One region of the Pseudomonas sp. PF05 genome, then DNA from elsewhere that is predicted to be linked to it. Evidence: predicted binding sites of a transcription regulator. Region 1 holds the regulator's gene; each other region holds the start of a gene.
What was found. The regulator sigma-54, encoded in region 1, starts transcription at its own class of promoters, with help from an activator protein. The targets are predictions, from matches to a motif close to ANTGGCATNNANNTTGCTNT.
Positions count from the first base shown of each region.

Region 2: the regulator sigma-54 is predicted to act here: its motif matches at 2,003-2,022, upstream of AC09SL_RS27630 (pilin).
Region 3: the regulator sigma-54 is predicted to act here: its motif matches at 2,751-2,770, upstream of AC09SL_RS01380 (CmpA/NrtA family ABC transporter substrate-binding protein).

Region 1 covers NZ_JBWLPW010000011.1:139,707-145,660, forward strand. Annotated here, with positions in the region: gene lptB (LPS export ABC transporter ATP-binding protein) at 1-381, shown strand, start outside; gene AC09SL_RS19270 (RNA polymerase factor sigma-54) at 546-2,039, shown strand; gene hpf (ribosome hibernation-promoting factor, HPF/YfiA family) at 2,116-2,424, shown strand; gene ptsN (PTS IIA-like nitrogen regulatory protein PtsN) at 2,437-2,901, shown strand; gene rapZ (RNase adapter RapZ) at 2,904-3,761, shown strand; gene AC09SL_RS19290 (HPr family phosphocarrier protein) at 3,777-4,052, shown strand; gene pmbA (metalloprotease PmbA) at 4,137-5,483, opposite strand; gene yjgA (ribosome biogenesis factor YjgA) at 5,592-5,954, shown strand, end outside.
Region 2 covers NZ_JBWLPW010000026.1:16,710-22,663, reverse strand. Annotated here, with positions in the region: gene AC09SL_RS27645 (DUF748 domain-containing protein) at 1-296, shown strand, start outside; gene AC09SL_RS27640 (DUF2845 domain-containing protein) at 298-594, shown strand; gene AC09SL_RS27635 (BON domain-containing protein) at 919-1,272, opposite strand; gene AC09SL_RS27630 (pilin) at 1,546-1,956, opposite strand; gene pilB (type IV-A pilus assembly ATPase PilB) at 2,182-3,882, shown strand; gene AC09SL_RS27620 (type II secretion system F family protein) at 3,885-5,102, shown strand; gene AC09SL_RS27615 (prepilin peptidase) at 5,104-5,954, shown strand, end outside.
Region 3 covers NZ_JBWLPW010000001.1:312,247-318,200, reverse strand. Annotated here, with positions in the region: gene rlmKL (bifunctional 23S rRNA (guanine(2069)-N(7))-methyltransferase RlmK/23S rRNA (guanine(2445)-N(2))-methyltransferase RlmL) at 1-568, opposite strand, end outside; gene rmf (ribosome modulation factor) at 1,100-1,315, shown strand; gene AC09SL_RS01385 (quinone-dependent dihydroorotate dehydrogenase) at 1,643-2,662, opposite strand; gene AC09SL_RS01380 (CmpA/NrtA family ABC transporter substrate-binding protein) at 2,895-4,106, shown strand; gene AC09SL_RS01375 (ANTAR domain-containing response regulator) at 4,122-4,697, shown strand; gene AC09SL_RS01370 (nitrate/nitrite transporter) at 4,948-5,954, shown strand, end outside.

The DNA of each region.
Region 1 (5,954 bases):
CAGGAATTGGAAAGCCTGCTGCAGGAATTCCACATCAGCCACATTCGCGACAACCTGGGCATGAGCCTGTCCGGGGGCGAGCGGCGCCGCGTGGAAATCGCCCGCGCCCTGGCCACCGCACCGAAGTTCATCCTGCTCGACGAACCGTTCGCCGGCGTGGACCCCATCTCGGTGGGCGACATCAAGCAGATCATCCATCACCTCAAGGCCAAGGGGATCGGCGTGCTGATCACCGACCACAACGTGCGCGAGACGCTGGATATCTGCGAAACCGCCTACATTGTCAATGACGGCCAGCTGATCGCCGAAGGCGACTCCGCAGCGATCCTGGCCAATGACCTGGTCAAGGAAGTGTATCTGGGCCATGAGTTCCGCCTGTAAGCCAAAGTGTCTGGCGAATCGTTAGAGCGTCGTTTCATTTTATTATGGCGACGCCCTAGGCAAACACTTCAGTTTCAGGCATATAATTTGCTTAAGTTTGGCGCTTCGGCGCCCTGTAGTGGATGGCGCATGTGCGCCGGCGAATAAGGTGTTAAGCCCCTGCCATGAAACCATCGCTAGTCTTGAGAATGGGCCAGCAGCTGACGATGACACCGCAGCTGCAACAGGCCATCCGCCTGCTCCAATTGTCGACCCTGGACCTGCAACAGGAGATCCAGGAGGCCCTGGAGTCCAATCCGATGCTCGAACGCCAGGAAGAAGGCGACGACTTCGACAACACCGACCCACTGGCCGACAACGTCGAGCAGAAGACCAACACCGAAATCCCGGAACCGACCTACCAGGAAGCCGCCCCGACGGTGGACAACCTCGAGGATGGCGAATGGAACGAACGCATCCCCAACGAACTGCCCGTGGACACGGCCTGGGAAGACGTCTATCAGACCAGCGCCAGCAGCCTGCCGAGCAGCGATGACGACGAGTGGGACTTCACCACCCGCACCTCCGCCGGCGAAAGCCTGCAAAGCCACCTGCTGTGGCAGCTGAACCTGGCGCCGATGTCCGACACCGATCGCCTGATCGCCGTGACCCTGATCGATTGCATCAACAACCAGGGCTACCTGGACGAGACCCTCGAAGAAATCCTCGAAGCCTTCGATCCCGAGCTCGACATCGAGCTGGACGAGATCGAAGCCGTCCTCCATCGCATCCAGCAGTTCGAACCGGCTGGCATCGGCGCCCGCAACCTGGGCGAGTGCCTGTTGCTGCAACTGCGCCAGTTGTCCGCCAAGACCCCGTGGCTGGCCGAAGCCAAGCGGCTGGTCACCGACTACATCGACTTGCTGGGGGGTCGCGACTACAGCCAGTTGATGCGTCGCATGAAGCTCAAGGAAGATGAGCTGCGCCAGGTGATCGAACTGGTGCAGAGCCTCAACCCGCGCCCCGGCTCGCAGATCGAATCCACCGAGCCCGAATACGTGGTTCCAGACGTAATCGTGCGCAAGCACAACGACCGCTGGCTGGTGGAGCTCAACCAGGAATCGGTGCCCAAGCTGCGGGTCAACGCCCAGTACGCCGGCTTTGTGAAGCGCGCCGACACCAGCGCCGACAACACTTTCATGCGCAACCAGTTGCAGGAGGCGCGCTGGTTCATCAAGAGCCTGCAAAGCCGCAACGAAACCCTGATGAAAGTGGCCACCCAGATCGTCGAGCATCAGCGCGGCTTCCTGGAGTATGGCGATGAAGCGATGAAACCGTTGGTCCTGCATGACATTGCCGAGGCAGTGGGCATGCACGAGTCGACGATTTCCCGGGTAACCACCCAGAAATTCATGCATACCCCCCGGGGCATCTATGAATTGAAATATTTTTTCTCCAGCCACGTCAGCACCTCCGAAGGCGGCGAATGCTCGTCCACGGCCATCCGCGCGATCATCAAAAAACTGGTGGCCGCGGAAAATCAGAAAAAGCCGTTGAGTGACAGCAAGATCGCTGGTTTACTGGAGGCACAAGGCATTCAGGTGGCCCGCCGTACCGTCGCCAAATACCGCGAATCCCTCGGGATCGCGCCTTCGAGCGAACGCAAGCGGTTGATGTAACAGGCCACGCCACAGCGTTCCAGTGGCAGGCATGTCTGCCTGCCGCTTTATGCACTGGCAACGAAGGAGAAGCTGTATGCAAGTCAACATCAGTGGACACCAACTGGAAGTGACCGAACCCCTGCGCACCTACATCGGCGAAAAACTCGACCGATTGGAGAGGCATTTCGACAAGATCACCAACGTGCAAGTCACGATGACCGTCGAGAAACTGCTGCAGAAAATCGAAGCCACGCTGCATATTCCCGGCGGAGAAGTGGTTGCCAACGCAGAGCACACAGACATGTATGCCGCGATTGACCTGCTGACCGACAAGCTGGATCGCCAACTCAAAAAGCATAAGGAAAAGACCCAGAGCCTCCTCCAGGGCGCGACCGGTCGTTAACCCCCCCAATCCATGATCCGACTAGAAACCATCCTGACCCCCGGCCGTTCCCAAGTGAACGCGCCGGGCGGCAGTAAAAAGAAAGCCCTCGAACACATTGCCAACCTGATCCACCGCGAGGTGCCTGATCTGGTCATGCAGGACGTCTTCGAGGCCCTGGTTGCCCGTGAAAAACTCGGTTCCACCGGTTTTGGCAACGGCATCGCCATCCCCCATTGCCGTCTCAAGGGCTGTGAGGCGCCGATCAGCGCGCTGTTGCACCTTGAAACGGCTATCGATTTCGACGCCATCGACGGCGCCCCGGTCGACCTGCTGTTTGTATTGCTGGTACCCGAAGCGGCGACCGATGCGCACCTCGAGCTGCTGCGCCAGATTGCCAGCATGCTGGACCGCAAGGAAGTGCGCGAAAAACTGCGCAGCGCACCAAGCAACGAAGCGTTGTACCAGGTGGTCCTGGACGAGCAGAACGGTCATTAAAAATGCGCATGATCATTGTCAGTGGCCGCTCCGGCTCCGGTAAAAGCACGGCCCTCGCCGTGCTTGAGGACAGCGGCTACTATTGCATCGACAATTTGCCCGCCGGCCTGCTGCCGGAACTGGCCGAGCGCGCCCTGATCCACACCGAGCTGGCGCAGCCACTGGTGGCGGTCTCCATCGATGCGCGTAACCTGCCAAGCCACCTGTCGCGTTTTCCTGAACTGCTCGAGGAAGTGCGCAGCCGGCATATCCAGTGCGACGTGCTGTACCTGGATGCCGATGAAGAGACACTGCTCAAGCGTTTTTCCGAAACCCGCCGGCGCCACCCGCTGAGCAATGCCAACCGCTCCCTGGCCGAAGCCATCGAGGATGAAAGCCAACTATTGGGGCCGATCGCCGACTTGGCGGACCTGAAGGTCAACACCACGCACCTGAACCTGTATCAGTTGCGCGACACGATCAAGCTGCGCCTGCTCAACCAGCCTGAGCCGGGCACGGCGTTCCTGGTGGAGTCGTTCGGTTTCAAGCGTGGCATGCCCGTAGACGCCGACCTGGTGTTCGATGTGCGCTGCCTGCCCAATCCTTATTGGAAACCGGAATTGCGCGAGCAATCCGGGCTCGACCAACCGGTGATCGATTACCTGGCCGCCCAGCCGGATGTCGAGGAAATGTACCAGGACATCTCCAGCTACCTGCTCAAATGGCTGCCCCGCTTTGCCGCGAGCAACCGCGCCTATGTCACGATTGCCATCGGTTGTACCGGTGGACATCACCGCTCCGTCTACCTGACCGAACGCCTGGGTCAACTCCTGCAACAATCCCTGAAGAACGTCCAGGTTCGCCACCGCGACCTCAGCTAAAGGATTCACATCGCGATGCCTGCTCAGGAAATTGAAATCATCAACAAGCTGGGTTTGCATGCCCGAGCGTCGGCCAAGTTCGTCGGAGTCGCGGGCCAGTTCAAGGACACCACCATCAGGGTTGGCCGCACGCCCGAGACTGCGGTCGACGGTAAAAGCATCATGGCGATGATGATGCTCGCCGCCGGCAAGGGCACCAAGATCCACCTGCTCACCGAAGGTGAACAGGCACAGGAAGCGATGGACGCGCTGGTGGACCTGATCAACCGATATTTCGACGAAGGCGAATAACTGCCCAGGTCCCAAGGCGGATTCATTGGGCACAAAAAAAGGCGCGTCATCCAGTGGATGACGCGCTTTTTTACGCGCTGAGCGTTAGCTACCCGCCACCGTCATACGCTCGATCAACACCGAACCGGTGCGGATGTTGCTGCGCAGCTCCAGGTCGTTGCCCACCGCTACGATCTGCTTGAACATGTCGCGCATGTTCCCGGCGATGGTCACTTCCTGGACCGGGAACTGGATCTCGCCGTTCTCGACCCAGAAACCCGCCGCGCCACGGGAATAGTCCCCGGTGACCATGTTCAGGCCGTGGCCCATCAGTTCGGTCACCAGCAGCCCCCGGCCCATGCGCCGCAGCAAGGCGGCCTGGTCTTCTTCGCCATGGGTCACGAACAGGTTATGCACGCCGCCGGCATTGGCGGTGCTCGGCATGCCGAGCTTGCGGCCCGAATAGGTACCGAGGATGTAGGACACCAGCTCGCCGTTTTCCACGAACGGCTTGGCGTAAGTGGCCAGGCCATCGCCGTCGAACGCCGAGCTGCCCATGGCCTGCATCAGGTGTGGACGCTCGTCGATGGTCATCCATTGCGGGAACAGCTTCTGGCCCAGCGCTCCCTCGAGGAACGACGACTTGCGGTACAGGTTGCCGCCGGACACCGCCGACAGGAAGCTGCCGAACAAGCCACCAGCCAGCTCGGCCGAAAACAACACCGGCACCTCACAGGTCGGCACCGGGCGCGCGCCCAGGCGGCTGGCCGCCCGTTGCGCGGCTTTCTGGCCAATGCTCACAGGGTCCGCGAGCAAGGCGCCCTGACGGCTCACGTCGTACCAGTAATCGCGCTGCATCTGGCCGTCGGCTTCGGCGATCATCACGCAACTGAGGCTGTGGCGGGTCGATGCATAACCGCCGATGAAACCGTGGCTGTTGCCATAGACCCGGCAGCCCTGGTGGGTATTGAGCGTCGTGCCGTCGGCGTTCTTGATCCGGCTGTCGGCCTCGAATGCCGCAGCTTCGCAACGCAGTGCCTGTTCGATGGCCTGCTCGGGGGTGATGTCCCAGGCGTGGAACAGGTCGAAGTCGCGCAGCTCCTTGCACATCAGCGCGGCATCGGCCAGGCCCGAGGCTTCGTCTTCTGAAGTGTGCTTGGCAATCGCCAGTGCCGCGGCGACGGTTTCGCGAATCGCCTCCGGGCCGCTCGCCGAGGTGCTGGCCGAGCCCTTGCGCTGGCCCATGTACAACGTGATACCGAACCCCTGGTCGCGATTGAATTCGACGGTTTCCACCTCACGCTGGCGCACCGACGTCGACAGGCCCTGTTCCAGGGACACCGCCACCTCACAGGCACTGGCGCCCTGGCGCTTGGCCTCGGCAAGGATCTGCTCGACTTGTTCCTGCAGTGCCGGCAATGCTTGCGGGCCGACGCTTTGAACTGCACTCATGGTGTTCTCCACTCAAATTCTCTTTTCGGTGATGGCCATCGAGCGACCGGGCCGGACAAGCGGCCCCCGACTGGTTATCATGGCGGCGTTTCTTTGCGGACTGCCACCATGGTTGATTCTTACGACGACTCCCTCTACGAGGGTGAAAAAAGCAAATCCCAGGTCAAACGCGAGCTGCATGCTCTGGTTGACCTCGGCGAGCGCCTGACAACACTCAAGCCTGACTTGCTGGCCAAACTGCCGTTGACCGACGCCTTGCGCCGGGCCCTGGCCGATGCGCCCAAGCACACCGCGAATATCGCGCGTAAACGGCACCTGCAATTCATCGGCAAACTGATGCGCGATCAGGACACTGACGCCATCCTGGTCCTGCTCGATCAACTCGATGCCTCCACCCGACAGTACAACGAACGTTTCCACAATCTGGAGCGCTGGCGCGATCGCTTGATCGCAGGCGACGACGGCGTGCTG
Region 2 (5,954 bases), on a different contig from region 1:
CACCGCTGCTCGAAGGTATCTACCGTACCCGCCTCAAGACCCAACCGCCCGTGGAATGGACGCAATTGGATAAAAAGGCCCGCACCGAGAAACTGCGTGAAGGCGTGATCAAGTTCTGGAGCGGCAGCGACGTGCTCTTGCGTCAACTGGGGCAGGAACGGGCCAGCAGCATCAAGGATTTCCTGGTCGACAAAGGCCAGTTGGCCGACGACCGCGTGTATTTCATCGACGCCAGTCTCGGCCAGGCCGAAAGCGATGGCCGGGTGATTACCCCGATGCATCTGGATGCCGAATAAGATGAAACCTGGGTTTGGGCTCTGCCTGGGTCTAGTGCTGGCCGCCGGCCAGGCCGCGGCGGCCGACACGCTGCGCTGCGGCAGCCAGTTGATCAGCGTCGGTGACCGCTCCAGCGAAGTGCTGCAAAAGTGCGGTCAGCCGGCGGCGCGGGATGACCTGGGTTACAAGCGCAGTGTCAATCGCCGGGAGGAATACCCGGTGGAAGAATGGACCTACGGCCCCAACAGCGGCATGTATCAGTACCTGCGTTTCGAAGGTAATCGGCTGGTGCAGATCACCAGCAAGCGGGGGCGGTGACCTTGTCCGCACAGATGTGTTGAATGTGCCGCCGCCATCGCGAGCAAGCTCGCTCTCACATTGTTCAGGGTGATCTCAAAATCCGTGTTCACCGCCGCCCCCTGTGCGAGCTTACTCGCGATGGCGGCAACTCGGTTCTGACTTACGTGCAAACGCTGACCCGCAGATTGATTCCCCAGAATAGAACAGGCCCCCGGCACGAATGCCGGGGGCCTGTAATGGCCACGTCCGTGTGGCCTTTCGCATGAACTCCAAAGCAACGGCAAACGTATATCCTGGCCCGCTTGCCGCGCCTTCTCCCAGTCCAGGCGAGAAGTCTTAGCCTTACTCGGATTTCAGGCCATCAGCCGATACGGCTTTCACACCTTTGATCTTTTTGGCGATCGCCACGGCGGTCTCTTTTTGCGCATCAGTTACTGCAGTAGTCGAAGACAGGGACACAACACCTTTATTGGTTTCGACTTTGATATCGGTGCCTGGAATGCCTTTTTCGGTGACCAGGTCAGCTTTGACTTTGGTGGTGATCCAGGTATCGGAGACGTCTTCTTTAGCCTCTGTCACTTCACCAGCAGCCAGCATCATTGGCGCCTGAGTTGCTTGAGTGGTCTCGGCGAATGCGCTAGCCATGGTCAGGGTCAGAGCGGTAGCAGCGGCGGCAGTGATAGCGAACTTCTTCATACGAGTAACTCCTGTTTTTCTCAAAAACTGCCGGAGGTGCATCCCGGCAGGGTTATCAGGAGTAGTGCGAACGCTGTGCCAGCTTTGAAACTTTTATTAATTGCTTATAAATCAGTAAGTTAAGAGAAACGGTAATTTTCTATATCATGCAAAATGCATGAAGCGATGATTCTGGACATGCAACTTGCGGGTTTTGAACCTCTCTCCTAAGTTTATGAATTGCGAACGGTTTTCTGGCGAGGGAGGGCTTCCTCCCTCGCCATATGAAACCAATCAAACACCAGGGCAGCCGGCCGGTAAGAACTCCTTGGCAGCGGTAGAAGCACACGTCCAGGCGCCATTCGCGTCACGACTGAGCGTGATCGTCTTGGACGCTACGGCAGCGGGAGCGTTCTGAAGGGTACAAACGATGGTGCCTGTACCCGCTGAAGCGGTACCTGTGACTGCGATTGCGCAGTTGCTGGTAGGCGTCGTTATGCTCATGTTGGTCGCTGAAGGGTTAGTGCCTTGATTCATCATGTCCTCAAACGGCACCTTCAGTGCAGAAATTTCCCCGAGCCCCGCCGTCGCCTTCGCCCGCGCCTGATACTTCGAATATTGCGGCAACGCAAAGGTCGCCAGAATGCCGATGATCGCCACGACGATCAGCAGCTCGATCAAGGTAAAACCACTCTGCTTATTCATAGACATCTCCCATGCATGAGTCGAAATCTCATGACCTGAATCGGCCATTGCAGGGCACATGCCAACCCTCAAGCTCCATCAATAAAGGGGGTTGAACCCACACAACGGCGACGTCCTACCTCAACAACCGCACTATCTGACGTTTTTTGTCACCCTGCCCCCGCTGGTTTGGCGTCGAGGCTTGACTAGGCTATAAGTCATGAATCGTTCGCCGCCGGGATTCCCATGAATGACATCGCCCTCAGCGGCCTGACCAAGCAATTGGTGTTGGCCGAACTGCTCACCGAGCAAAGTGCGCAACAGGCGTATCAACAGGCCCAACGCAGCCGCATCCCCCTGGTCAGCTATCTGGTGCAGAACCAACTGGTGCAGAGCCGCCAGATCGCCGAGATCGCCTCGGAGCATTTCGGCGTTGCCCTGCTGGACCTCAACAGCCTGGACAAAGAAGCCCAACCCAGCGGCCTGGTCAGCGAAAAACTGGTGCGCCAGCATCACGCCCTGCCGCTGTGGCGGCGTGGCAACAAATTGTTCGTGGGCATCTCCGACCCCACCAATCACCAGGCCATCAATGACATCCAGTTCAGCACCGGCCTGACCACCGAAGCCATCCTGGTGGAGGACGACAAGCTCAGCGACGCCATCGAAAAGTTCTTCGAATCCAGCAGCACCGGCCTGGAAGGCATGGGCGATGTCGACCTCGACGGCTTGGACATAGAATCGATCGACGACACCAGGCAGGAGTCCATCGCCGGCCAGGACACCGACGACGCGCCCGTGGTGCGCTTCGTCAACAAGATGCTGCTGGACGCGATCAAGGGCGGCTCTTCCGACCTGCACTTCGAACCCTATGAAAAGATCTACCGGGTGCGGGTGCGCACCGACGGCATATTGCGCGAAGTGGCCAGGCCGCCTATCCAGTTGGCCAACCGTATCGCCGCGCGCTTGAAAGTCATGGCCAGCCTGGATATTTCCGAACGGCGCAAACCCCAGGACGGGCGCCTGAAAATGCGCCTGTCGAAAACCAAGTCCATCGATTTCCGGGTCAACACCCTGCCCACGCTCTGGGGCGAAAAAGTGGTGATCCGGATCCTCGACCCGTCCAGCGCGCAAATGGGCATCGATGCCCTGGGCTACGAACCGGACCAGAAAGACCTGTACATGGCCGCCCTCAAGCAACCGCAAGGGCTGATCCTGGTGACAGGCCCGACCGGCTCGGGCAAGACCGTGTCGCTGTACACCGGGCTGAATATCCTCAACACCGTGGACATCAACATTTCCACTGCCGAAGACCCGGTGGAAATCAACATGGAAGGCATCAACCAGGTCAACGTGAATCCGCGCCAGGGGCTGGATTTCGCCCATGCCCTGCGCTCGTTCCTGCGCCAGGACCCGGACGTGATCATGGTCGGCGAAATCCGTGACCTGGAAACCGCCGAAATCGCCATCAAGGCCGCCCAGACCGGGCACCTGGTGCTCTCCACCCTGCACACCAACAGCGCCGCCGAAACCTTGATCCGCCTGCAGAACATGGGCATTCCGGGGTTCAACATCGCCACCGCCGTGCACCTGATCATTGCCCAGCGGTTGGCGCGCAAACTGTGCAGCCACTGCAAGACGGCCATCGAGATCCCCGAGGAAGCCTTGCTCAAGGAAGGTTTCCCTCGGGAACGCATCGGCACATTCACGATCTATGAGCCGGTCGGTTGCGAACAGTGCAACCACGGTTACAAAGGGCGCGTGGGGGTTTACGAAGTGGTCAAGAACACGCCCGAGCTGCAACGGTTGATCATGGCCGAGGGCAACTCGCTGGAAATCGATCTGCAAATGCGCAAGGACGGTTTCAATGACCTGCGCACGTCGGGGCTGCTCAAAGTGATGCAGGGCGTCACCAGCCTCGAAGAAATCAACCGGGTCACCAAGGATTGAACATGGCGGTCAAGGCAGTCAAAACCGATGTTTACACTTGGGAAGGCAAGGACCGCAAAGGCACGAAAATGACCGGCGAGCTGACGGGCCAGAGCCCGGCCCTGGTCAAGGCACAGCTGCGCAAGCAAGGCATCAACCCGCAGAAGGTGCGCAAGAAATCCACCTCGATATTCAGCAAGGGCAAGCGCATCAAGCCGCTGGATATCGCCCTCTTCACCCGCCAGATGGCGACGATGCTCAAGGCCGGCGTACCGCTGTTGCAGGCGTTCGACATCATTGGCGAAGGCTTCGACAACCCCAACATGCGCAAGCTGGTGGACGAGGTGAAGCAGGAAGTCGCCGCCGGCAACAGCTTCGCCGCAGCGCTGCGCAAGTGCCCGCAATATTTCGACGAGCTGTACTGCAACCTGGTGGACGCCGGCGAACAGGCCGGTGCCCTGGATACCCTGCTGGACCGGGTCGCGACCTACAAGGAAAAGAGCGAAGCGCTCAAGGCCAAGATCAAGAAAGCCATGACCTATCCTGCGGCCGTGGTCCTCGTTGCCGCCGTGGTCACGGGGATTCTGCTGGTCAAGGTGGTGCCGCAGTTCGAATCGGTATTTTCCGGGTTCGGCGCGCAATTGCCGGCCTTCACGGTGATGGTCATCGGCCTGTCGGAATTCATGCAGCAGTGGTGGTGGATGTTGCTTGGCGGGTTGGCAGGGGCTTTTTTTGGTGTGAAGTACGCGCTCAGGCGTTCGGAGCGCTTTCGCGACTGGCGCGACAAATGGCTGCTCAAGCTGCCGCTGATAGGCACCTTGCTGTACAAGTCCGCCGTGGCTCGCTACGCCCGCACGCTTTCCACCACCTTCGCCGCCGGCGTGCCACTGGTGGAGGCCCTCGATTCGGTGTCTGGCGCCACCGGCAACGTGGTGTTCAAACGTGCCGTGCAACGCATCAAGCAGGAAGTCTCGACCGGCATGCAGTTGAATTTCTCCATGCGCGCCTCAGGGATCTTTCCGAACCTGGCGGTCCAGATGACCGCCATTGGCGAGGAATCCGGCGCGCTGGACGACATGCTCGACAAGGTGGCGAGCTTTTATGAGGCCGAGGTGGACAATCTGGTGGACAACCTCACCAGCCTGATGGAACCCTTCATCATGGTGGTCCTGGGGGTGGTCGTCGGTGGCCTGGTGGTTGCCATGTACCTGCCCATCTTTCAACTTGGCTCTGCGATCTGACATGCCCCTGAGCGAATTCTTCGTGCTGTATCCCGTGGCCTTCGTGCTCGTTGCAGCATTGCTCGGCCTGATCATCGGCAGCTTCCTCAACGTGCTGGTGTGGCGCCTGCCGAAGATGCTCAACCGCGAATGGCGCCTGCAGGCCCACGACCTGCTGGGCCTGCCGGCCGAAACCCCGGGCCCGGTCTACAACCTGATGCTGCCCCACTCCCAGTGCCCACACTGCGGTCATCGCATCCGCGCCTGGGAGAACATCCCCGTACTCAGCTACTTGATGCTGCGCGGCCGCTGTTCGAGCTGCGCCGCGCCCATTGGCAGGCGTTACCCCCTGACCGAAGTGGCCTGCGGGGCGTTATCGGCGTTCGTCGCCTGGCATTTCGGCTTTGGCTGGCACGCCGCGGTGGTGATGGTGTTGACCTGGGGCCTGCTGGGCATGAGCCTGATCGACGCCGAACATCAATTGCTGCCCGATACCCTGGTGCTGCCGTTGTTGTGGCTGGGCTTGATCGTCAACAGCTTCGGGCTGTTCGTGTCCTTGAACCAGGCAATGTGGGGTGCGGTGGCCGGCTATCTGGCGCTGTGGTCGGTTTTCTGGGTGTTCAAGCTGATCACCGGCAAGGAAGGCATGGGCTATGGCGATTTCAAGCTGCTGGCGATGCTTGGCGCCTGGGGTGGCTGGCAGATCCTGCCGCTGACGCTGCTGTTGTCGTCGCTGGTGGGTGCCGTTCTTGGGGTGATTGTACTGCGCTTGCGTGATGCTCCCGGGTCGACGCAGATCCCTTTCGGGCCTTATCTGGCCATTGCCGGCTGGATTGCCTTGCTCTGGGGTGGTCAAATAACCGACTTCTATTG
Region 3 (5,954 bases), on a different contig from region 1:
AACCGGCGCGGATCAGGATCGCGGCAGCGAGGTTTTCCTTCAGCGGCGCGGCGCCTTGCTGCAGGCGATAACCGCGCTGGTGCAGGCTGTGGCCGGAGAGGTCGAGGGAAAGGATCGCTTCGCCGCGGTCCAGGCGCAGGTGAATGCGCAGGTCCGGATTGAGCTTGTCGATGGACGGCCGCTCGCCCGATGGCGTGCGCAGCTTGTCGACGATGGCGTCCTTGACCTTCAAGGCGCCGAAATGGGTGTTGTCGATGCCCGAACCGTGGCCGCTGAACTCCACGGCCAGGGTGCCATCGGCCAGCATGTGGTCTTGCCAGTCGACATCCAGCACGCCGTGGTACAGGTCTTCGGCGTCCTTCATCGGGAAGCGCTTGAGTACCAGCAACACGCGGTTGGCCAGGCGCGACCACAGGCACAGGCGATACGCCGTTTCCATGTCGGCCATGCCGCGCACGGCCGAGGTGTGCTCGCGCGCTTCTTCAAGGCCAAGCCCGACGGCTTCCTCGACGAGCAGGCCTTCGAGGCCCTTGGGGCAAGTGAGGAAGAGTTCGAAACGATCGGACATGGGATTTCCAGAGCCTTTGGCTAAGTGGACCGGGCAACGCATTGCCGGGCCGGGTTCAATCAGGTGCTTTTCTCAAGAGCACCCGCGTGGCACGAAAGTGTGCCGCACCACCCTCGCCGCTCAGGTTAAAAGAGCTTAGAGGCGAAGGTAGATAAAAAATTCTGTGCAACAAATTGTGAAAACTCGACCCTTTCGTCGAATAGTACCCGAGTGCAACGGGAGGACATTCTCATCCGAACCAGACCTCCCCCTTTCGGCGCAGGGCCGATCATACAGGGGTCTTGCTCAAAAGCGGTCAACGAACATCAAGTTACTTATCGCCCTAACATCTTTATTGTTACGCGCTTATGACAAAACGATCATTCCATCCATGTGACGCTTTGGTTAGAACTCAACACAGGTTGACGTCACAACGGCGTCAACACCTCGGCTCGTCACGCCGGCAACGAGCCACCAACGGCAGAATGACTCTGCCCCGACCTCGATAGAGGTCGACGCTAAGTAACAGTCAACAAGTGAGGGCAACACCCTATGAGAAGACTTAAGCGTGATCCGTTGGAAAGAGCATTTTTACGTGGTTACCAATATGGCGTTGGTGGTAAATCCCGTGAGCTTTGCCCCTTTACTCTACCGTCGGTACGTCAAGCCTGGATCAATGGCTGGCGAGAAGGACGCGGCGACAACTGGGACGGTATGACCGGCACTGCGGGTATCCATAGACTCAACGAACTTCACGCCGTCGGCTGACACAGGGCTTAATACTCAAGAACCCGATAAATTTGACACCCATATCGATTTAACCACGCACGTCCCATCCGGACGGCGGGCTACGGCCCAGGGGGCTCCTTCGAGGAGCCCTTTTTAATGCCTGGGTTTCATGAGCGCTCTGCATGCCTGAACTGCAAACACTCTTGTGGGCTAACTCATCCTTCTGTGGGAGCAAGGCTTGCCCGCGATGAAGACAACGCGGTCTACCTGGAACCGAGGCGCCTGCATCGCGAGCAAGCTTTGCTCCCACCAAGGTTTACTCCCACAAAAAACCTGCTTGCCACCATAGAGCCGGCCGCGCCTGGATCAACCCAACGCCGCAATGGCATCCACCGACTCACGAATCAACGCCGGCCCCTTGTAGATAAAGCCCGAATAAATCTGCACCAGGCTCGCCCCTGCGGTGATCTTCTCGGCGGCGTGGCGGCCTTCGGTAATCCCGCCTGCGGCGATGATCGGTAAGCGCCCCGCCAGTTCAGCGGCCAGCACCTTCACCGTGTGGGTGCTCTTGTCACGCACTGGCGCGCCAGACAAGCCGCCCGCCTCGTCACCGTATTCCAGCCCTTCGACCCCTTCACGACCCAGGGTCGTGTTGGTGGCGATTACCGCGTCCATGCCCGTCTCGATCAGGGCCAGGGCTACCTGGGTGGTCTCTTCGTCGGTCATGTCCGGGGCGATCTTGATCGCCAGCGGCACGTGCCGGCCGTGAATCAACGCCAGTTCTGCACGACGCCGGGCCAGGTCGGCCAGCAGTTGCTTGAGCGAATCACCGAATTGCAGGCTGCGCAGCCCCGGGGTGTTGGGGGAGCTGACGTTGACAGTCACGTAGCTGGCGTGGGCGTAGACCTTGTCCAGGCAGATCAGGTAGTCGTCGACGGCGCGCTCCACCGGCGTGTCGAAATTCTTGCCGATGTTGATGCCCAGCACGCCCTTGTACTTGGCCGCAGCCACACGGGCCAGCAGATGATCGACGCCCAGGTTGTTGAACCCCATGCGGTTGATGATCGCCTCGGCTTGCGGCAGGCGGAAAAGCCGTGGCTTGGGGTTGCCCGGCTGCGGTCGAGGGGTGACGGTGCCGATTTCCACGAAACCGAAACCCAACTGGGCGAACCCGTCGATGGCCGCGCCATTCTTGTCCAGGCCTGCCGCCAACCCGACCGGGTTGGGGAACTCCAGGCCCATGACCGTCACCGGCAATTTTGCCGGGGCCTTGCACAGCAATCCATTGAGGCCCAGGCGTCCGCCGGCGCCAATCAGATCCAGGGACAGGTCGTGGGAGGTTTCCGGGGAGAGTTTGAACAGCAGTTCACGGGCCAGGGTGTACATGGGCGGCTTTGACTCGGGCGACGAAATGAGGCGGCGATTATAGCCGGGCAACGGCGGCTCAAGCGAGGCGCCCGCACAAAACGATAGCGCTGGCATATGCCTTGCACCCTTTTGGTCATCAGCGCCCATGCCAGCGACGGAATGAGTGCCACACTGTTTTAAGGGACAACGGCGTCGTCGTCCGGTCTCCTGGGCCCGGACACGGCGCTTTTTTTTGCGGAAGGTGATACCGATGAATGAAGTTCCAGCCAACCCCCTGGCCTGGGTCAACGGCAGCGATGCCCCGGAAAAGAGCGCGGTCAACCTCGGTTTCATGGCCTTGAGCGACTGTGCCCCGGTGGTGGTCGCCGCCACCCAGGGCTTCGCTCAGCCCTACGGCCTGACCCTGAACCTCAAGCGCCAGGCGTCCTGGGCCAACCTGCGCGACAAGCTGGTCAGCGGCGAAATCGATGCCGCCCACAGCCTGTATGGGCTGATCTACGCAGTGCACCTGGGCATCGGCGGGGTCGCGGCAAGCGACATGGCCGTGCTGATGGGGCTGAACCAGAACGGCCAGAGCATCAACCTGTCCCATGGCTTGCAGGCCCAGGGCGTGACCAGTCCTGAAGCACTGGAACGGCATGTGCACCAAACTCGCCCGAAACTGACCTTCGCCCAGACCTTCCCCACCGGCACCCACGCCATGTGGCTCTATTACTGGCTTGCCGCCCAGGGCATCCACCCGTTGTCGGACGTCGACAGCGTGGTCGTGCCTCCGCCGCAAATGATCGCGCACCTGCAAGCCGGGCGTATCGACGGGTTTTGCGTCGGCGAGCCCTGGTGCGCCAGCGCAGTGAAGCAGAACCTGGGCTTCACCCTGGCGACTACCCAGACCATCTGGCCCGATCACCCGGAAAAAGTCCTGGGTTGCACCCGCGCGTTCGTCGAGCAATACCCCAATACCGCCCGGGCCCTGGTGATGGCGATCCTCGAAGCCAGCCGCTTCATCGAACAAAGCAACGAAAACCGTCGCAGCACCGCGCAACTGTTGACTGCGCCTGAATACCTCGACGCCCCGCTGGACTGCATCGAGCCGCGCCTGCTGGGAATTTATGCCGACGGCTTGGGCAACAGCTGGCAGGATCCCCACGCCATGCGCTTTCATGGCAACGGCGAGGTGAACCTGCCGTACCTGTCCGACGGCATGTGGTTCATGACCCAGTTCCGCCGCTGGGGCCTGCTGCGCGAAGACCCGGATTACCTGGCCGTGGCCCAGGACGTCCAGCAGCTCAAGCTGTACCGCGAAGCCTGCGCGGCGCTGGACATCGCGTCCCCGCGCCAGGACATGCGCAGCAGCCAGCTGATCGACGGCATCACCTGGGACGGCTCGGATCCGGCCGGGTACGCCCGCAGCTTCAAACTGCACGCCTTGAGCGATGCGGCTCCCCTTCTCGCCAGCCGCTGACAGGAGCCCACGACCATGCTGCGTATCCTGCTGATCAACGACACCGCGAAAAAAGTCGGTCGCCTCAAGGCCGCCCTGATGGAAGCCGGATTCGAAGTGATCGACGAATCCGGCCTGACCATCGACCTGCCGGCGCGCGTCGAAACGGTGCGTCCGGACGTGATCCTGATCGATACCGAGTCACCCGGGCGCGATGTGATGGAGCAAGTGGTACTGGTCAGTCGCGACCAGCCACGACCGATCGTCATGTTTACCGACGAGCACGACCCCAATGTGATGCGCCAGGCGATCAAGTCGGGCGTCAGCGCCTACATCGTCGAAGGCATCCACGCCGCGCGCCTGCAACCGATCCTCGACGTGGCCATGGCCCGCTTCGAAAGCGACCAGGCCCTGCGCGCCCAACTCCTGGCCCGGGACCAGCAACTGGCCGAACGCAAGCGCATCGAACTGGCCAAGGGCATGCTGATGAAGATGAAGGAATGCAACGAGGAACAGGCCTACACCCTGATGCGGCGCCAGGCCATGAGCCGCCAGCAGAAGCTGATCCAGGTGGCGGAGCAGATCATTGCCATGAATGAGCTGCTGGGCTGAACGCCTTGTAGCGCCTGGCTCGCGATAGTCCCCCTTGTTGGCACAGATCTCGCTTAAGCAAACCCACAGGTAACCAACGGCGGTTGCCCCACCTACGACAAAGACGTCGCACACCCTCCTTGCCTCTCTGGCGATCCGGGTTGCGGCGTTTTTTTGTTTTGGCCCTTCGGGGCCGGTGGTGCGACCACAGGCGGCGCACTGCTCAAAAGCACTGACTCATTTCTCGAGACTTTTACAGCTGAGGTGCGCGATGAATTCAAGCTTCTGGAAATCCGGCCATACCCCGACACTGTTCGCGGCCTTCCTCTACTTCGACCTGAGTTTCATGGTCTGGTACCTGCTCGGTCCTCTGGCGGTACAGATCTCCGCTGACCTGCACCTGACCACCCAGCAACGCGGCCTGATGGTGGCGACGCCGATCCTGGCCGGCGCCGTGCTGCGCTTGTTCATGGGCCTGCTGGCCGATCGAATTTCGCCAAAGGCCGCCGGCATGGTGGGCCAGGTGATCGTGATCAGCGCGCTGTTCTGCGCCTGGAAACTGGGCATCCACAGCTACGAACAAGCCCTGCTGCTCGGCCTGTTCCTCGGTGTGGCCGGCGCATCGTTCGCCGTGGCCCTGCCGCTGGCGTCCCAGTGGTATCCGCCACAGCACCAAGGCAAGGCCATGGGCATTGCTGGCGCCGGTAACTCGGGCACCGTGCTGGCTGCGTTGATCGCGCCGGTCATGGCCGTGACCTTCGGCTGGACCAACGTGTTCGGCTTCGCGCTGATTCCACTGGTGCTGACCCTGGTGCTCTTCACCTGGCTGGCCAAGAACGCCCCCGAGCGGCCGAAAGCCAAATCCATGGCCGACTACCTCAAGGCCCTGGGCGATCGTGACAGCTGGTGGTTCATGTTTTTCTACAGCGTGACCTTCGGCGGTTTCATCGGCCTGGCCAGCGCCCTGCCCGGCTATTTCAACGACCAATACGGCCTGAGCCCGGTCACCGCCGGCTACTACACCGCCGCCTGCGTCTTCGGGGGCAGCCTGATGCGTCCCTTGGGCGGTGCCCTGGCAGACCGTTTCGGCGGCATCCGCACCTTGCTGGGCATGTACACCGTAGCGGCCGTCTGCATCGCCGCAGTGGGCTTCAACCTGCCGAGTTCCTACGCGGCCCTGGCCCTGTTCGTCTGCACCATGCTCGGTTTGGGTGCGGGCAACGGCGCGGTGTTCCAACTGGTGCCACAACGCTTCCGTCGCGAGATCGGCGTGATGAC